Regions from separate parts of the Bradyrhizobium sp. NC92 genome, predicted to be linked through region 2. Evidence: predicted binding sites of a transcription regulator. Region 2 holds the regulator's gene; the other holds the start of a gene.
What was found. The regulator PhoB, encoded in region 2, activates phosphate uptake and scavenging genes when phosphate is short. The targets are predictions, from matches to a motif close to TGTCATNNANCTGTCAT.
Positions count from the first base shown of each region.

Region 1: the regulator PhoB is predicted to act here: its motif matches at 3,696-3,712, upstream of phnF (phosphonate metabolism transcriptional regulator PhnF).

Region 1 covers NZ_CP104171.1:962,921-971,773, reverse strand. Annotated here, with positions in the region: gene phnK (phosphonate C-P lyase system protein PhnK) at 1-531, opposite strand, end outside; gene N2602_RS04530 (alpha-D-ribose 1-methylphosphonate 5-phosphate C-P-lyase PhnJ) at 524-1,420, opposite strand; gene N2602_RS04525 (carbon-phosphorus lyase complex subunit PhnI) at 1,417-2,532, opposite strand; gene phnH (phosphonate C-P lyase system protein PhnH) at 2,537-3,145, opposite strand; gene phnG (phosphonate C-P lyase system protein PhnG) at 3,150-3,626, opposite strand; gene phnF (phosphonate metabolism transcriptional regulator PhnF) at 3,746-4,474, shown strand; gene phnE (phosphonate ABC transporter, permease protein PhnE) at 4,597-5,445, opposite strand; gene phnE (phosphonate ABC transporter, permease protein PhnE) at 5,442-6,326, opposite strand; gene phnD (phosphonate ABC transporter substrate-binding protein) at 6,400-7,335, opposite strand; gene phnC (phosphonate ABC transporter ATP-binding protein) at 7,402-8,211, opposite strand; gene N2602_RS04485 (chloramphenicol acetyltransferase) at 8,387-8,853, shown strand, end outside.
Region 2 covers NZ_CP104171.1:8,063,605-8,072,457, forward strand. Annotated here, with positions in the region: gene N2602_RS37495 (aspartate aminotransferase family protein) at 1-993, opposite strand, end outside; gene N2602_RS37500 (GcrA family cell cycle regulator) at 1,454-1,966, shown strand; gene phoB (phosphate regulon transcriptional regulator PhoB) at 2,237-2,944, opposite strand; gene phoU (phosphate signaling complex protein PhoU) at 2,959-3,675, opposite strand; gene pstB (phosphate ABC transporter ATP-binding protein PstB) at 3,687-4,508, opposite strand; gene pstA (phosphate ABC transporter permease PstA) at 4,505-5,350, opposite strand; gene pstC (phosphate ABC transporter permease subunit PstC) at 5,355-6,344, opposite strand; gene pstS (phosphate ABC transporter substrate-binding protein PstS) at 6,548-7,561, opposite strand; gene N2602_RS37535 (ATP-binding protein) at 7,712-8,853, opposite strand, start outside.

The sequences.
Region 1 (8,853 bases), 1.3 Mb from region 2:
CGGCTCGGTGACGAGGTTGCGGGCGATCTGGAGGCGCTGGCGCATGCCGCCGGAATAGGTGCGCGGCGCATCGTCGATGCGCGCTGTGTCGATCTCGACGCGGGTGAGCCAGTCGGAGGCGGTGTCGCGGATACGGCCGTAATGATTCCAGCCCACCGCCATCAGCCGCTCGCCGACATTGGCGCCGGCGGAGACCGCCATGCGCAGGCCCTGTGCGGGATCCTGGTGCACGAAACCCCAATCGGTGCGGAACAGGAAGCGCCGTTCGGCCTCGCCCAGCGTGGCGAGATCGCGGGTGACGCCGTCGCGCATCCGGTACGACACGTGGCCCGCGGTCGGCGTGAGCTGGCCCGACAGCATCTGCAGCAGCGTCGACTTGCCCGAGCCGGATTCGCCGACGATCGCCAGCACCTCGCCGGGATAGAGCGAAAACGACACGTCGCGGCAGGCATTGATGCGGCCGAACGACTTGCTGAGGGATGTTGCGACCAGCAGCGGCTCGTCGTTGTCGAGCAAATTGTGATCAGCCATTCGCGGCCTCCTGCGCCTTTTCCTTGTACGGCGCGGCACCGAGGCTGCCGTGATGGCCGGCGGCCTGGCGGCCCTCGCAATAATCGGTGTCCGAGCAGACGAACATGCGCCCGCCCTTGTCGTCGGTCACGATCTCGTCGAGATACGAATTCTCCGCGCCGCAGAGCGCGCAGGGCGCATTGAAGCGGTAGGGCTCGAACGGGTGATCCTCGAAATCGAGCGACACCACCTGCGTATAGGGCGGGATCGCGTAGATGCGTTTCTCGCGGCCGGCGCCGAACAATTGCAGTGCCGGGCTATTGTCCATCTTGGGATTGTCGAATTTCGGCGTCGGCGACGGGTCCATCACGTAGCGCGCGTTCACCTTCACCGGATAGGCATAGGCGGTGGCGATATGGCCGAAGCGGGCGATGTCCTCGTAGAGCTTCACATGCATCAGGCCGTATTCGGCGAGCGCGTGCATGCGCCGCGTCTCGGTCTCGCGCGGCTCGAGGAAACGCAACGGCTCGGGGATCGGCACCTGATAGACCAGCACCTGGTTCGCGTTCAGCGCCGTCTCCGGGATGCGGTGGCGGGTCTGGATCACGGTTGCTTGGTCCGTTGCCGTCGTCGTCGCAACGCCCGCGGTCTTGGCGAAGAATTTGCGGATCGAGATCGCGTTGGTGGTGTCGTCGGAACCCTGGTCGATCACCTTCAGCACGTCCTGGGGCCCGAGGATCGCGGCGGTGACCTGCACGCCGCCGGTGCCCCAGCCGTAGGGCATCGGCATTTCGCGGCTGGCGAACGGCACCTGATAGCCGGGGATCGCGATCGCCTTCAGGATCGCGCGGCGGATCATGCGCTTGGTCTGCTCGTCGAGATAGGCAAAGTTGTAGGCGGGCGCGTTCATTCCGCGGCCTCCTTCATGGCATCGGGCGTGTTGGCATCGGCGAACGCTTTAGAGAACTCTTGGCGCAGCTTGCGCAAGAGGCCGAGTTCGGACTGGAAATCGACATAATGCGGCAGCTTCAGGTGCTCGACGAAGCCGGTTGCCTGGACATTGTCCGAATGCGACAACACGAACTCTTCGTCCTGCGCGGGGGCAAGCGCCTCCTCGCCGAGCTCACGCGCGCGCAGCGCGCGATCGACCAGCGCCATCGACATGGTCTTGCGCTCGCTCTGGCCGAAGGCGAGGCCATAGCCGCGGGTGAAGCACGGCGCCTCGGTCGCGGAGCCCTTGAACTGGTTGACCATCTGGCACTCGGTGAGCTCGATCGCGCCGAGCGGCACGGCGAAGCCGACGTCTTCCGCGACAAAGTCGACCTCGACCTCACCGAAGCGGATCTCGCCGACAAAGGGGTGGTTGCGGCCGTAGCCGCGCTGGGTCGAATAGCCCATCGCGAGCAGAAAGCCTTCGTCACCGCGCGCGAGGTTCTGCAGGCGCAAATCGCGATCCGCGGGGAAATTCAGCGGCTCGCGGGTGAGATCGCCGACGCTGGCGCCGTCCTCGGCTTCCGGCGATGATTCGATCAGCCCGTCGCGGCCTAGAATGTCGGTCACGCGCGGGGTCGGCGCGGTCGAAGCTTCGGCCGCGGCCGGCGTCTCCGGCACGAAGCCCTCAGCGAGCGAAGGGTCGAGCAGGCGGTGCGTGTAGTCGAAGGTCGGCCCCAGGATCTGGCCGCCGGGGATGTCCTTGAAGGTCGCCGACACCCGCCGCTGCACCCGCATCGCGCCGGTGTCGACTGGCTCGCTGGCACCGAAACGCGGCAGCGTGGCGCGGAAGGCGCGAACCAGGAAGATCGCCTCGATCAAATCGCCGCGCGCCTGCTTGATCGCAAGCGCCGCGAGCTCGCGGTCATAGAGCGAGCCTTCGCTCATGACGCGATCGACGGCAAGGCCGAGCTGCTCCGAGATCTGGTCGAGAGCGATTTCCGCAACGCTTTCGTCGCCACGCCGCTTATGCGCGAGCAAGCGATGGGCGTTCTCGATGGCGCGTTCGCCGCCTTTGACTGCGACATACATGCTTCTAGCTTCCCTTGCTCACGACGCGCGTGGTGCGGGGGATCGCGACCACGGCGTCATCGGCGACCAGCACCACATCGATACCGCGCGGAAACAGCGCTTCGTTCATATGCAGGCGCTCGAACAGGTCGAAAGGCTTGATCGACGCCCGCAGCGTGGCGACCCCATCGATGCCGGGGCCACGCAGCTCGAAGCTCCGGCCGGAGGCGAGGCTGTCGACCTGGATGATCACGGTCGTCGAACGGTCCGGATACTCGCTCGTGCCGAGCGCGAAGCGCTCGAGCGAAGGCAGCGCACCGCCGTCGCCGATTAGCGCGAACGAGGCGATTGACGAATCCTGCACGACCGGCGCGCCGGTGTGGAACTTGAGCCACTTCGTCACGTCCGCGCTCTCCGCCATCCGCGCATCGAGCCAGAGCGGCGTGTCGTGGTCGAACAGCGTCAGCGCGATCGCGGCGGTGCCGCGCATCATCGTATCAGGCGCCCCCGCCACCGGCACGATGCGCTGAACCGAGCCCGGCCGCGCCATGGCGTCCATGACCGAGCGAAAGGTCGATTGCGCCGACAGCACCTTGTCGGCGAAACCCGGCGGCAGTTCCGCAATCGTGGTCATGATCTCACCCCTCACCGCGCACCATGGTGTAGAAATCAACCTTCGTCGCGGCGGTCGCTTCCGCCGCCTGCTTGCGCCTGACCATAAGCTGCTCGCGCAACGGCGCGATAACGTCGCGCTCCACCGCTCCGCCGAAATCGCGGGACTGCACCAGCGCATCGCAGAGCGCGATCAGCCGCGCCTTCTCACCGTCGCGGCCGAGCGTGTAGCCGAACCCGACCTCGCCGCTCGCAAGCCGCACCGCGGCGCGCGACACCGTGGCTTCGCCGAGATTGAACGGCGCGCCGTCGCCGCCGACCCGCCCGCGCAGCATGACGAGGCCGTTCTCCGGCGTGCGCAGGTCCTGATGGTCCGGCAAGGCCCGGTCCGAGGCCAAGTTGCGGAGGCGAGCGGCGATCTCGCCCGCCTCCGCGTGCGCCAGCACCGCCATTGCGGCCTTGCGCTGGGCTTGCTGATTGTTGTGCTGGGTCACCTGGTCCACCGAACCTTTTGACAGAACTTGCCGCATCGAAGTTGTCTATGATAATAGACAACTTCATAAGGACGCGCCATGACTGTTTCGTGACAATGCTGTGATTTCTGGAGTAGGTTTCCCGCGACATGAGCATGCAGGACACAGCCTCGTCGGGCGTCGCGCTATGGCGCCTCGTTGCCGACGGCATCGAGCGCGGCATCGCCGACGGCCGCTTTGCGGCCGGCGACAAATTGCCGGGCGAGATGGAGATCGCCGAAACCTATCGCGTCAACCGCCACACCGTACGGCGCGCGCTCGCGGCACTTGCCGAGCGCGGCCTGGTGCGCGCGGAGCGCGGCAGCGGAACCTATGTCGAGGCACAGAAGCTCGCTTATCCCTTGCGCTCGCGCACGCGCTTCTCCGAGATCGTCGGCGCGGATGGCCGCGAGCCGCATGGCCGGCTGATCGAGGCGACCGATGACGTCGCGACGCGCGAGCTCGCGCGGGAGCTGGGACTAAAGACCGGCGCGCCCCTGGTGCGGATCGAGGCGATCCGCCTTGCCGACCGTACGCCGATTTGCGTTTCCACGACCTGGCTGTCGGCGGACCTGTTCCCGGGTGCCGGCGCCGTGTTCGCGGCGACGCGCTCGATGACGAAGCTGCTGGAGCATTTCGGCGTCCGCGACTATCGCCGCGGCGCAACCCGAATCACCGCGGGCATCGTCGACGCGACCGATGCGGCACGTCTCGATCTAGCGCTGGGGCGGCCGATCCTGGTGGTGGACGCCACCGACCACGATCTCACGGGTAGGCCGCTGGTGACCAAGCACTCGCGGTTTGCGGCAGAGCGGGTGGAGTTTTTGGTGGAGTCGTAGCTCTCTCCACGACACCGGACCTGTAGGGTGGGCAAAGGCGCCCTTGCGCCGTGCCCACGATCTTTCTCGATCGTCAGAGGTGGTGGGCACGCTTCGCTTTGCCCACCCTACGGCACCTTTGCTCAGGCCACAGCCCTTCGCCCAATGATCGCAAAGCGCAGCTTGCCCGAGATGAAATCGATCGCGGCGACCGCGACCAGGATCATCAGGATCAGGAACGACACTTTCTGCCATTCCAGCACGCGGATCTGCTCGGCGAGCTGGAGGCCGATGCCGCCGGCGCCGACGATGCCGATGATGGTCGCCGAGCGCGTGTTGGATTCGATGAAATAGAGCACCTGTCCGGCAATCACGGGCAGCACCTGCGGCAGCAGGCCGAAGCGGATCTCGTGCAGCGCGCTGCCGCCGGAGGCGCGGATGCCTTCGACCTGCTTCTGGTCGGCGCCCTCGATCGCCTCCGAGAACAGCTTGCCGAAGGCGCCGAAATCCGACACCGCGATGGCGAGCACGCCGGCGAACGGGCCGAGGCCGACGACGTTGATCCACACCAGCGCCCAGATCAGGGTGTCGACGCCGCGGATCGAATCCAGGAAACGACGGACCGGGAAGCGCAGGATGTTCGACGGCACGATGTTGCGCGCGGCCAGCAAGCTCACCGGCAGCGCGAACACCGCTGCCAGCGTGGTGCCGAGCAGCGCGATCGAGAGCGTCTCCCCGAGCGCCTTCAGATAGACCGGCAGCGAGGAGCCGGGATCCGGCGGGATCATCATCAGGCTAATCCAGCCGAGCTGGCTGAGGCCGGCGAAGAAGCGCGACGGCGAGAAATCGAGATCGACGAGGCCGTAGATGAGAATCGCGAACGCCGCGACGATCATCGCGGGCGTCGCGAGCCGCGCCGAGGCCGGCCGATCGAACACATCGGGGTAGCGTGCACGCATCTCGCGCGTATCGACCTCCTGCGGCCTCGTCACGTCCGCGCCTCCTTGCCGAACAGGCGGCCGCGCAGCCAGCCGGTGGTGATGTCGATGATGAAGACCGTGACGATGATGGTGAGCAGGATGGCGCTGACGTCCGAATAGTAGAACTTGCGGATCGCGACGACGAGCTCCTGGCCGATGCCGCCGGCGCCGACGAAGCCCATGACGGAGGCTTCGCGGACATTGATCTCGAAGCGCAGTAGCGCGTAGCTGGCGTAGCCGGCGGTGACCTGCGGCACGATGGCGAAGCGCATGCAGGAGAACCAGCTCGCCCCGGTCGAGCGGATGCCCTCGACCGGCTTCATGTCGGCATTCTCGACGATCTCCGAGAACAGTTTTCCGAGCGCGCCGGTGGAGTGGATCGCAATCGCCAGCACGCCCGCCATCGGCCCGAGCCCGAAGGCGATGACGAAGACCAGCGCGAAGACGATGCCGGGAACGGTGCGGGCGAATTCGAGCAGGCGCCGCACGGTAAAGCGCAGCCAGGGCGCGGGCGAGGTGTTCTCGGCCGCGAAGAAATTGAGGGCGAAGGCGAAGGTCGCGCCGATCAGCGTGCCGACATAGGAGATCAGCAGCGTCTCACCCAGCATCTTCAGCCATTTGCGCCAGCCCCAGAACCACTCGCCGACATCGGTCCAGACCCGCTGGCCGCTGTCGAGCGTGAGGATGCGGTCGAAATAGCTGACGAAGTTGCCGAAATAGGTGAACAGCGTGCGCAAATTCACTTCGGCGCCGATCGCGGCGAGAGCCAGCGCGGCGGCAAACACGCCCGCTCCCAACAGGAGACGAAGCCGCCTGCGTGAAACCGCCTGGCGATAGGCAGCGTTGAGCGCGGCGAGCTGCTGCTCGGGGAGGATCGAAACCGCTGTCGTCATGGGGTCGAAACAGGTCCCGTCAAAGAAAGAGCCGGGTCTTTGGGACCCGGCTCAGGTGCATCGTCCCGAAGACTCAGGACGCCTTCTTCTTACGCAGTGCGTCGACGAACTTGATCAGCTCGATCGTGCCATCCCAGTCCTTGGTGGTGGCGGGATGAAAGCCCTTCTTCTGGCCGTCGGAGAGACGGTCGAACGCGGCCTTGTCCTTGGCCGGCGCGTCGAAGAACGCCTTGGCAATGGCGGTCTTGGCGTCTTCCGGCAGGTCGGAATTGTAGGCATAGGGGCCGTTGATGATCGGCGCCGATTTGTGGATGATGCGGAAATCGTCCTTCTTCATCGCCGAGCCGTCGGCGTTCTTCAGCATCCCTTTGGTCAGCATCTGCGCCAGCGTGGAATCGTCGTCGCTGGTCCACTGGTTGGCAGCGACTTCGACCGTGCCCTGCGCCAGCGCCAGCATCGCGTTCTCGTGGCTGCCGGTGAAGACGACCTTGCCGAAATAGGCGTCGGCATCGTGGATGCCCATCTTGTCGAGCTCGAAGCGCGGCACGTTGTTGCCGGAGGTCGAGTTCGGGTCGACGAGGCCGAGGTTCTTGCCCTTCAGGTCGTCGATCTTCTTGTAGGCGCTGCTTGCCTTGACGAAGAACACCGAATAGTAGCCGGTCGAGCCGTCGGCGTTGATGTCGTTGGCGAAGGCCTCGGACTTGACGCCGGTCAGGCGGGCACGCGCGAACGCGGCCGCGCCGTAGCTGGCGATGTGGATATTGCCGGCGCGCTGGCCTTCGATCACCGCGGCATAGTCGTTGGCGATGCGCAGCGTGACCTTTACGCCGAGTTCTTTCGATAGATAAGTCATGAACGGTGCCCAGCGCTCGGTGACGCCCGACGCGTTCTCGGCCGGGACGACGGCGAAGGTCAGCTCGGGATACTTGGCCTTCCAGTCGTCGGCCGAGGCGGAGGCGGTGAAAGCGAGCGCAGCGGCGCCGGCCAGGATTAATCTGCGAGTGATCATGATGCCCTCTTCATCGGTTGGGGGTCGGTTGACGCAAACTGGCAATTGAACAGGTGCGATGCGGCTTTAGGCGGCTGCGGCGGTTCCGAGCGCCGGCACGCCCTCGGGCGCCGGGACAGGCAGGCCACCCACGACGTCGGCAGCTTCGAGATCGTAGAGCTCGCGCGCGACGTGATCGGTCAGCGCGGCAGGCGCGCCGTCGAATACCACGCGCCCGGCGGCCATGCCGATCAGGCGGTCGCAGTAGGTGCGGGCCAGATCGAGCGAATGCAGGTTGCAGAGCACCGTGATGCCGAAATGCTTGTTGATGCGCAAAAGCGCATCCATCACGATCTTGGTGTTGCGCGGATCGAGCGAGGCGATCGGCTCGTCGGCGAGGATGATGTCGGGCTGCTGCACCAGCGCGCGGGCGATCGCGACGCGCTGCTGCTGGCCGCCGGAGAGCTGGTCGGCCCGCTGGGCAGCGAGCGAAGCGATGTCGAACTGCTCGAGGGCCGACATCGCCAGCGCCTTGTCCTGCTCGGGCCAGGCCTGCGACAGCGAGCGCCAGGCGGGCATCGTGGCGAGACGGCCCATCAGGACATTGGTGAGCACGTCGAGCCGACCGACCAGGTTGAACTGCTGGAAGATCATCGCCGAGCGGGCGCGCCACTGCCGCAGCTCCTTGCCGCGCAGCAAGGTGACGTCGACGCCGTCGAACAGGATGCGTCCCCCGGTCGGCGTCACGAGGCGATTGATGGTCCGCAGCAATGTCGACTTGCCGGCGCCGGATCGCCCGATCACACCGACGAAGCAACCGGGGGAAACTTGAAACGAAGCGTCGTCCACCGCGGCTTTCGCGCCGAAGCGACACGTCAGGCCTTCAACCACCAGCATACAGGGGCTCCAGAGTAGCTGGAGCCAACCGCTAACGCCCGTGCTTAACACTTGTGTGACACACGCGCTGCGATGCGGCGATCCTACGCACGTCATCCCCTGTCATCTCGTTGTCATGACATCGTCATCCAGCCGCTCGAAGAAAAACGCCCCGCCCTCGCACTTCGGATGCAACATGGCCGCCAAAGCTCTTTCGGTTCAGCCGACCGTCGATCCCTCGGCCAAGCTGCACGAGACCAAGCTCGGCGCCTATACCGAGGTCGGCGCCCGCACCATCCTGCATGAAGTGGCGATGGGCGATTACTCCTATGTCGTGAACGACGCGCAGATCACTTACACCACCATCGGAAAATTCTGCTCGATCGCGGCGATGATCCGGATCAATCCCGGCAACCATCCGATGCATCGCGCCACGCAGGCGCACTTCACCTACCGCTCCAGCGCCTATTTCGAGGGTGAGAGCGACGATTCCGAGTTCTTCGACTGGCGGCGCCAGCATCACGTTCATATCGGCCATGACGTCTGGATCGGCCATGGCGCGATCGTGCTGCCGGGCCGCAACATCGGCACCGGCGCGGTGATCGCCGCCGGCGCGATCGTCACCAAGGACGTGCCGGCCTACACCATCGTCGCCGGCAACCC
Region 2 (8,853 bases):
CTCGCCGCGCACCTCGCAGACGACATCGGGATGACGGTCGATCACGGAGGCGAGCTTCTGCTTGAGCAGCAGCGACATCTTCTGCACGTGGTCGAAGAAGCCGGGCTTGAGCATGACGTCGAGCACGGCGTTCGCAGCCGAGATCGCGAGCGGATTGCCGCCGAAGGTCGAGCCGTGCGAGCCGGGCCCCATGCCGGCGGCAGCATCCGCGGTCGCCAGCACCGCGCCGATCGGGAAGCCGCCGCCGAGCGCCTTGGCGAGCGACATCACGTCCGGTGTGACGCCGGTGCGCTTGTAGGCAAAGAGTTCGCCGGTGCGGCCCATGCCGGTCTGCACCTCGTCGAAGGCGAGCAACAGGCCGCGCTCGTTGCAGAGCTCGCGCAACACCTTCAGGAAGGCGTGAGGCGCAGCACGAACGCCACCCTCGCCCTGGATCGGCTCGATGAGAATGCCGGCGGTGTGCGGGCCGATCGCCTTCTTCACGGCGTCGAGGTCACCGTGCGGCACCTGATCGAAGCCGTCCATCGGCGGACCGAAGCCCTCGAGATATTTCGCAGACCCGGTGGCGGCGAGCGTCGCCAGCGTGCGGCCATGGAAGGCGCCTTCGAAGGTGATGATGCGATAACGCTCCGGATGGCCCTTGGAGAAGTGATGATGGCGGACGAGCTTGACCACACCTTCCAGCGCCTCGGCGCCGGAATTGCAGAAGAATACGAAGTCCGCGAAGCTCTCATTGCAGAGGCGGCTTGCGAGCTTCTCGCCATCGGGGCTCTGGAACAGGTTCGACATGTGCCAGAGCTTCGTCGCCTGCTCCTGCAACGCCTTGACCAGCGCGGGATGAACGTGGCCGAGCGCATTCACCGCCACGCCCGAGGTGAAATCGAGATAGCGATCACCATTGGTCGCGATCAGCCAGCAGCCTTCGCCGCGCTCGAAACCGAGGTCGGCCCTGGCGAAGACGGGGAGCAAATGCGGCGCGGCGCTGTTAGTCATGACGTCACTTGAATGTTGCGGACGGTGTGAGGCACGCATTGCGCAACGCACCATTGACCGGCCCCGGAAAACGAAACGTGCCGCCTTTTAAGGGCGGCACGTGGCACTATCTTATGCCTGGAAAGACGGGTGTCAATGCCGCCCGGAAAGCCTCGCGAAACGCTGAATCCGTAGTCTTGCGGTGCCGATTTTGCGGGTTTTTCACCACGGAACATGTGGAAGCGAGTCGGCGGACTCTTGCGCGGGAGTCACGCCATATTGTAGCGTTTGGACTGTCAGATACGACATCTCGTGCAGCAGTTCTGATCCCAAAAGTCCTCATGTACCGGCGTAAACGTTCGGGCGTCTTGAGCGCGCCCGGCGAGCCTTAAGGGATTCTGGCGGCACGGGTTTTTCAAGGCTTTAGGCAATCGCGGCGAAGGCTCCAGGATGGCAGGCGCGCTGCGAGGGAAAGGGTGCAATGACGGTTTTGACCTGGTCCGATGATCGCGTCGAGCAGCTGAAGAAGCTCTGGGAGGCCGGACTTTCGGCCAGCCAGATCGCGGCGGAGCTCGGCAATGTGACCCGCAATGCCGTGATCGGCAAGGTGCACCGGCTCGGCCTGTCCGGCCGCGCCAAGAGCCCTTCATCGGCAGCACCGCGGCCGCGCAAGGCACGGCCCGCGCAGCACATGATGCGCGTGACGCGACCCGTTGCGCGCGGCAACACCGCGCTGGCGCAGGCCTTCGAGGTCGAGGTGGAAGCCGAGCCGGTTACCTACGACAACGTGGTGCCGATGAGCCAGCGCCTGTCGCTGCTGGAATTGAACGAGGCGACCTGCCACTGGCCGGTCGGCGATCCCTCGAGCCCGGATTTCTTCTTCTGCGGCGGCAAGGCGCTCTCCGGCCTGCCCTATTGCGCCCAGCATTCGCGCGTGGCCTATCAGCCCGCAGCGGACCGCCGTCGCGCACCGGCGAAGCCGAGCACGCGCTGAGCTTGCGGAATTAGTTGGCTGCACATACGGCAGCCGTCACACGATGACGGCTGAACTCACTCGGTGCCATCCCGCGAAGGCGGGGATCCATAACCACAGGGCGCAATTGCTGCGCGAGATGGTCACGCCGGGTCTTCGCCAAACAAAGTCCTTGGGTTGATCGCGACGAGCGCAAGCGCTCGCGCTGAGATCCCGGGCTCGCGCTGGGCGCGCCCCGGGATGACGGTTGAGGGTGTAGCCGCAGCTCACCACACCAACAGCTCGCAGATCTTACGTCTGCTCGGCCTTCGCGAAGCGATCATCCAGCGCGTAGCCGGCGCCGCGGACGGTGCGGATCGGGTCCTGCTCGCGGCCGAGATTGAGCAGCTTGCGCAGGCGGCCGATATGGACGTCGACGGTACGCTCATCGATATAGATGTCGCGGCCCCAGACGCTATCGAGCAGCTGCTCGCGCGAGAACACGCGGCCGGGATGCTCCAGGAAGAACTCCAGCAGGCGATATTCGGTCGGGCCGAGATCGATCGGCCGGCCCGAGCGCGCCACGCGGCGCTTGTCGCGGTCGAGCTCGATGTCGCCATAGGCGAGCACGGTGGCGAGCCGCTCGGGGCTGGCGCGCCTGAGCAGACCCTTCACGCGCGCGAGCAGCTCCGGCACCGAGAACGGCTTGACGATGTAATCGTCGGCGCCGGTTGCGAGGCCCCGTACCCGCTCGCTCTCCTCGCCGCGCGCGGTGAGCATGATGATCGGCAGCTGCTTGGTCTCGGGACGGGTCCGAAGCCGCCGGCACAGCTCGATGCCCGACAGGCCCGGCAGCATCCAGTCGAGCACGATCAGATCGGGAATGTGCTCCTTGAGGCGGGTGTCGGCGTCGTCGCCGCGCATCACCGTCTCGACGTCATAGCCGTCGCCTTCGAGGTTGTAGCGGAGAAGCTCGGTGAGAGCTTCCTCGTCCTCTACCACCATAATGCGTGCGCCCATGTTGTCGTCGCTCCTTAGGTATTCGGCACCGTCGTGGCGAAGGTCGTCATGTCGCCCTTCGGCCGCTTGTCGGTGATCGCCTGGCCCTCGATCATGTAGAACACGGTCTCGGCGATGTTGGTGGCGTGGTCGCCGATCCGCTCGATGTTCTTGGCACAGAACATCAGGTGGATGCAGAACGAGATATTGCGCGGATCCTCCATCATATAGGTGAGGAGCTCGCGGAACAGCGAGGTGCAGATGGCGTCGACTTCCTCGTCGCCCTTCCACACCGCCATCGCCGCCGGCAAATCGTGCGCGGCATAGGCGTCGAGCACGCTCTTGACCTGCTGCTGCACGAGGTCTGTCATGTGCTCCAGGCCGCGGAACAGCTTGAGCGGATGGAAATCCGTCTCCAGCGCCGCGACGCGCTTGCCCATGTTCTTGGCGAGATCGCCGATGCGCTCGAGATCGGTCGCAACGCGCATGGCGCCGACGATCTCGCGCAGGTCGACGGCCATTGGCTGGCGGCGGGCGATGGTGAGCACGGCGCGCTCCTCGATGCGCTTCTGCAGCGCGTCGAGATCGGCGTCGGTGGTGACGACGCGCTGGCCGAGTGCCACGTCGCGGCGGATCAGCGCGTCGACGGAATCGACGATCATGCGCTCGGCGATGCCGCCCATCTCGGCGACCAGGCGAGTGAGCTCCTGAAGATCGCTGTCGAAGGCCTTTACGGTATGTTCAGAACCCATATTCCGTCTCCTCAGCCGAACCGGCCGGTGATGTAATCCTGCGTGCGCCGATCGCTCGGCGACGTGAAGATCTTGCTGGTGTCGTCGAACTCGATCAGCTCGCCGAGATACATGAAGGCGGTCTTGTCGGAGACGCGCGCCGCCTGCTGCATGTTGTGGGTGACGATCGCGATCGTGTAGTTCTCGGACAATTCCTGGATCAGTTCCTCGACCTTGGCGGTCGAGATCGGGTCGAGCGCCGAGCAAGGCTCGTCGAACAGGATCACCTCGGGCCGCACCGCGACGGTGCGGGCGATGCAGAGGCGCTGCTGCTGGCCGCCGGAGAGCGACAGGCCGGAGGCATTGAGCTTGTCCTTGACCTCGTTCCACAGCGCGCCGCCGCGCAGCGCCTTCTCAACACGGCCGTCCATCTCCGACTTCGAGATCTTCTCGTACAGACGAATGCCGAAGGCAATGTTCTCGTAGATTGTCATCGGGAACGGCGTCGGCTTCTGGAACACCATGCCGACCCGGGCCCGCAACAGGTTGAGGTCCAGCTTGGCGTCGAGGATGTTGGTCTGGTCAAGCAGCAGCTGGCCGGTGGCGCGCTGGCCCGGATAGAGGTCGTACATCCGGTTGAAGATGCGCAGCAGGGTCGACTTGCCGCAGCCCGACGGGCCGATGAACGCCGTGACGCGGTTGGTGCCGAGCGTCAGATTGATGTTCTTCAGCGCGTGGTGCTCACCGTAGTAGAAATTCAGGTTGCGCGCGGTGACCTTGGCGGGCGCCTCGGGCAGCGGCTGCGAGCCGGGATGAACGGTCGGCGCGCTGACGGAAACAGACATTTCACTCATTTTGCAGTCCTCTCGGCGCCAAGGATGCGCGCGCCAATGTTCAGGGCAAGCACGGTCAGGGTGATGAGCAGCGCGCCGCTCCAGGCGAGTTGCTTCCAATATTCGTAGGGGCTCTGCACGAAGTTGTTGATGGTGACAGGTAGGTTCGCCATCGTCTTGTTCAGGCCGAGGCTGAAGAACTGGTTCGACAGCGCCGTGAACAACAGCGGTGCGGTCTCGCCCGCGACGCGGGCGGTCGCCAGCAGCACGCCGGTGATGAGGCCGGAACGCGCGGCACGATAGGCGATGCGCTTGATCACCAGCGAGCGCGGCAGACCGAGCGCAGAGGCCGCCTCGCGCAGCGGATTCGGCACCAGCAGCAGCATGTCCTCGGTGGTGCGCACGACGACCGGGATCACGATGACGGCGAGCGCGAGGCTGCCCGCGATCGCCGAGAAGCCGCGCATCGGCACCACCACCGCCCCGTAGATGAACAGGCCGATGATGATCGAGGGCGCCGACAGGAGAATGTCGTTGATGAAACGGATCACCGAGGTCAGCTTGTCGTTGCGACCGTATTCGGCAAGATAGGTACCGGCGAACAGGCCGAGCGGCGCGCCGATGCCGACGCCGATCACGGTCATGATCAGTGAGCCGACGATGGCGTTGAGCAGACCGCCTTCGTTCGATCCGGGCGGCGGCGTGTTCTCGGTGAAGACCTGGAGGTTGAGCCCGGCCAGGCCGTTGTAGAGCAACGTCATCAGGATCAGCGCGAGCCAGGTGACGCCGAACGCAGCGGCTGCGATGCAGAGTCCGCGAATGACGATGTCCCAGCGGCGGCGGCGCGAATAGATCGGGTTCATGGCTTCACTTCCCCGCCTTGGTTTCCAGGCGCAGCAGCATCAACCGGGCGGCCGCGAGCACGAAGAACGTCAGCACGAACAGCAGGAGGCCGAGCAGGATCAGGCCGGACTGGTGCAGGCCGTCGCTCTCGGCGAACTCGGATGCGATCGCGGCCGAGATCGTGGTGCCCGGGGCGAAGATCGACGAGGAGATCCGGAACGAATTGCCGATGATGAAGGTCACCGCCATGGTCTCGCCCAGCGCGCGGCCCAGCGCCAGCATGACGCCGCCGATGATGCCGACGCGGGTGTAGGGGATCACGACGCTGCGGACGACTTCCCAGGTGGTGCAGCCGACGCCATAGGCGGCTTCCTTCAGCACCGGCGGCACCGTCTTGAACACATCGACCGAGATCGAGGTGATGAAGGGCAGCACCATGATGGCGAGGATCAGGGCGGCGTTGAACAGGCTGAGATAGGACGGGGGACCCGCGAAGATCGCGCCCAGCACGGGAACACCGTCGAACACCCTGATCATGAAGGGCTGGAAGGTGTTGGCCAGGAACGGGCCGAGCACGAAGAAGCCCCACATGCCGTAGATGATCGAGGGGATGCCGGCGAGCAGCTCCACCGCCATGCCGATCGGGCGGCGCAGCCATTGCGGGCAGAGCTCGGTGAGGAAGATCGCAATGCCGAGACCGACGGGAATGGCGATCAGCATCGCGATGAAGGAGGTGACGAGCGTGCCATAGATCGGCCCGAGCGCGCCGAGCACCGGCGGATCGGCGGAGGGCGCCCAGCGCTGGGTCCACAGGAAGGAGATGCCGTATTCCTTGATCGCCGGGAACGCACCGACGATCAGCGAGATGATGATGCCGCCGAGGATCAGCAGCACCGAGATCGCGGACAACCGCGTGATCCAGTAGAAGGTGACGTCGCCGAGCTTGAACGCGCTCAAGGCCTTGGCGCGATCATATGGACCGGCAGCATCAATCACATTGCTCTCGACAGCCATCTCAGCCACGCCGATCCCCTGTGCCCGTTTTATATACGCTTGTTGTTGGTGGCGGTCCCGTGCCCCGGATGCGGTGCAGCGCGAAGCGGTGCGCCGCTGATCCGGGGCCTGGTGCTTGTAGGTCCCGGCTCTAGCGGAGCGGCACACTGGACGATGCTTCGCATCGCCAGGGCCGCACCGCGTCCGGGACACGAGAGCTCTACTTAGCTCTTGATCTCGGCAGCCCAGGTCTTCTCGATCAGCTGGACGACGCTGTCCGGCATCGGGATATAATCGAGCTCTTCAGCCGCCTTGCCGCCGTTCTTGAAGGCCCAGCGGAAGAACTTGATGGCTTCCTGCGAGGCCGCCTTGTCGGTGGCGGACTTGTGCATGAGGATGAAGGTCGCCGCCGTGATCGGCCAGGACTTCTCGCCGGGCTGGTCGGTCAGGATGACGTAATAGCCGGGTGCCTTGGCCCAGTCGGCGTTGGAGGCGGCTGCCTGGAAGGCCTCGACGGTCGGCTGCACCGGCTTGCCGGCCTTGTTGACGAGACCGGTGTAGGTCAGCTTGTTCTGCTTGGCATAGGCGTACTCGACGTAACCGATCGAGTTCTTGGTCTGGCTGATGTTGCCCGACACGCCTTCGTTGCCCTTGGCGCCGACGCCGACCGGCCACTCGACCGCGGTGCCCTCGCCGACCTTGCTCTTCCAGTCCGCGCTGGCCTTGGAGAGGTAGTTGGTGAAGTTGAAAGTGGTGCCCGAACCGTCCGAACGGCGGACCACGGTGATCGCCTCCGAGGGCAGCTTCGCGTTCGGATTGAGCTTCTTGATCGCGGCATCGTCCCACTTGGTGATCTTGCCGAGATAGATGTTGGCCAGGGTCTCGCCGTCGAACACCAGCTCGCCGGGCTTCACGCCCTCGAGGTTGACGACAGGGACGATGGCGCCCATCACCATCGGCCACTGGACGAGGCCGTCCTTCTCGAGCTGCTCGGCCTTGAGCGGCGCGTCGCTGGCGCCGAAGGTCACGGTCTTGGCCTGGATCTGCTTGATGCCGCCGCCGGAGCCGATCGACTGATAGTTCAGACCGTTGCCGGTCTCCTTTTTGTAGGCGTCAGCCCACTTCGAATAGATCGGGAACGGGAACGTCGCGCCGGCACCCGTGATGTCGGCAGCAAAGGCTGCCGTCGCCGATGCGGCGACCAAGCCAGCAGCGACGAGAGTTTTGAGGAAATTCATGCTGGTCTCCATACAGGGGAGCGAAGCGCCATCCGCGCCCGATCGCGCTCCCCGTGCCGCCCGTTTAGGAGCGGTCGGCTGTGCTTTTACGAAGGTTTCGTGACAGCTGGATGACACAGTCAACCGACTGAAATCGCTTGATTTTTGGGTCTAAGCCGGCGTCTTGGCCTGGGGAAAACAGGCGGTAAAAGTGGCGCCCTGCCGGGGCACGCTTTCGATCAGAAGCCGACCGCGATGACGGTTAAGAATATGTTTCACCAGCGATAATCCGAGCCCGGTGCCGCCCTGCGAGCGGCTGTCGCCGACATCCACCCGGTAGAAGCGCTCGGTCAGCCGGGGCAGGTGCTCGGGCGCGATGCCAGGGCCGAAATCGCGGACCATGACCCGGATTTCCTGAGTTCCATCAGTGGCCGCGCTCGATGTCAGCGACACGATGACGCGTCCGCCCGAGGCGCCATATTTGAGCGCGTTCTCGATCAGGTTCTCGAACAGGCGGAGCAGTTCCTCCCGGTCGCCCGCGATCATCACCGGCGGCTCCGGCAGGTGGATGTCCACCTCGACCTGACGCTCGCGCGCCAGCGGCTCGAGCCCGTCGGCGACCTGGCGGATGATCGGGACGAGATCGACCAGGGTGTCCGGCCGGACATGGGCCGACAGCTCGACCCGCGACAGCGACAAGAGATCGTCGATCAGGCGCGCCATGCGCGTAGCCTGATTGTGCATGATGCCGAGGAAGCGCTCGCGTGCCTTGGGATCGTCCTTGGCCTGACCCTGGAGCGTATCGATGAAGCCCGACAGCGCCGCCAGCGGCGTGCGCAGCTCATGGCTGGCATTGGCGACGAAATCGGCGCGCATCTCCTCGACCCGGCGTAGCGGCGTCTGGTCGTGGAAGGTCATCAGCATGCATTTGTCGGTGCCGCCGAAGCTGGTCGGCACCGGTACCGGCGTGATGATCAGCTCCATCCAGCGATCGACCGGAACATGATCGAGATAGGTCGCGCGCCGCGGCTCGGTGGTCGCGATGGCCTCGCGCAGCGCGGTGATGATCTCCGGCGAGCGCAGCGCGAACTGGGCGAGCTCGTTCCGGCGCAGCGCCGGCGCGAGCTGGGCGGCCGCGGCATTGAGGTGGACGACGCGGCCGGCGCGGTCGAGCAGCACCGCCGGATCCGGCATGCCGGCAACCACCGCGGCCACCGCCGCGCTCTCGACCGGGTTGATGCGCCTGACGTCGTCGCGGGAGGCGGCGGGATCGTGCAGCCGCCACGGGATCAAGGCGGCCGCCGCGATGCAGA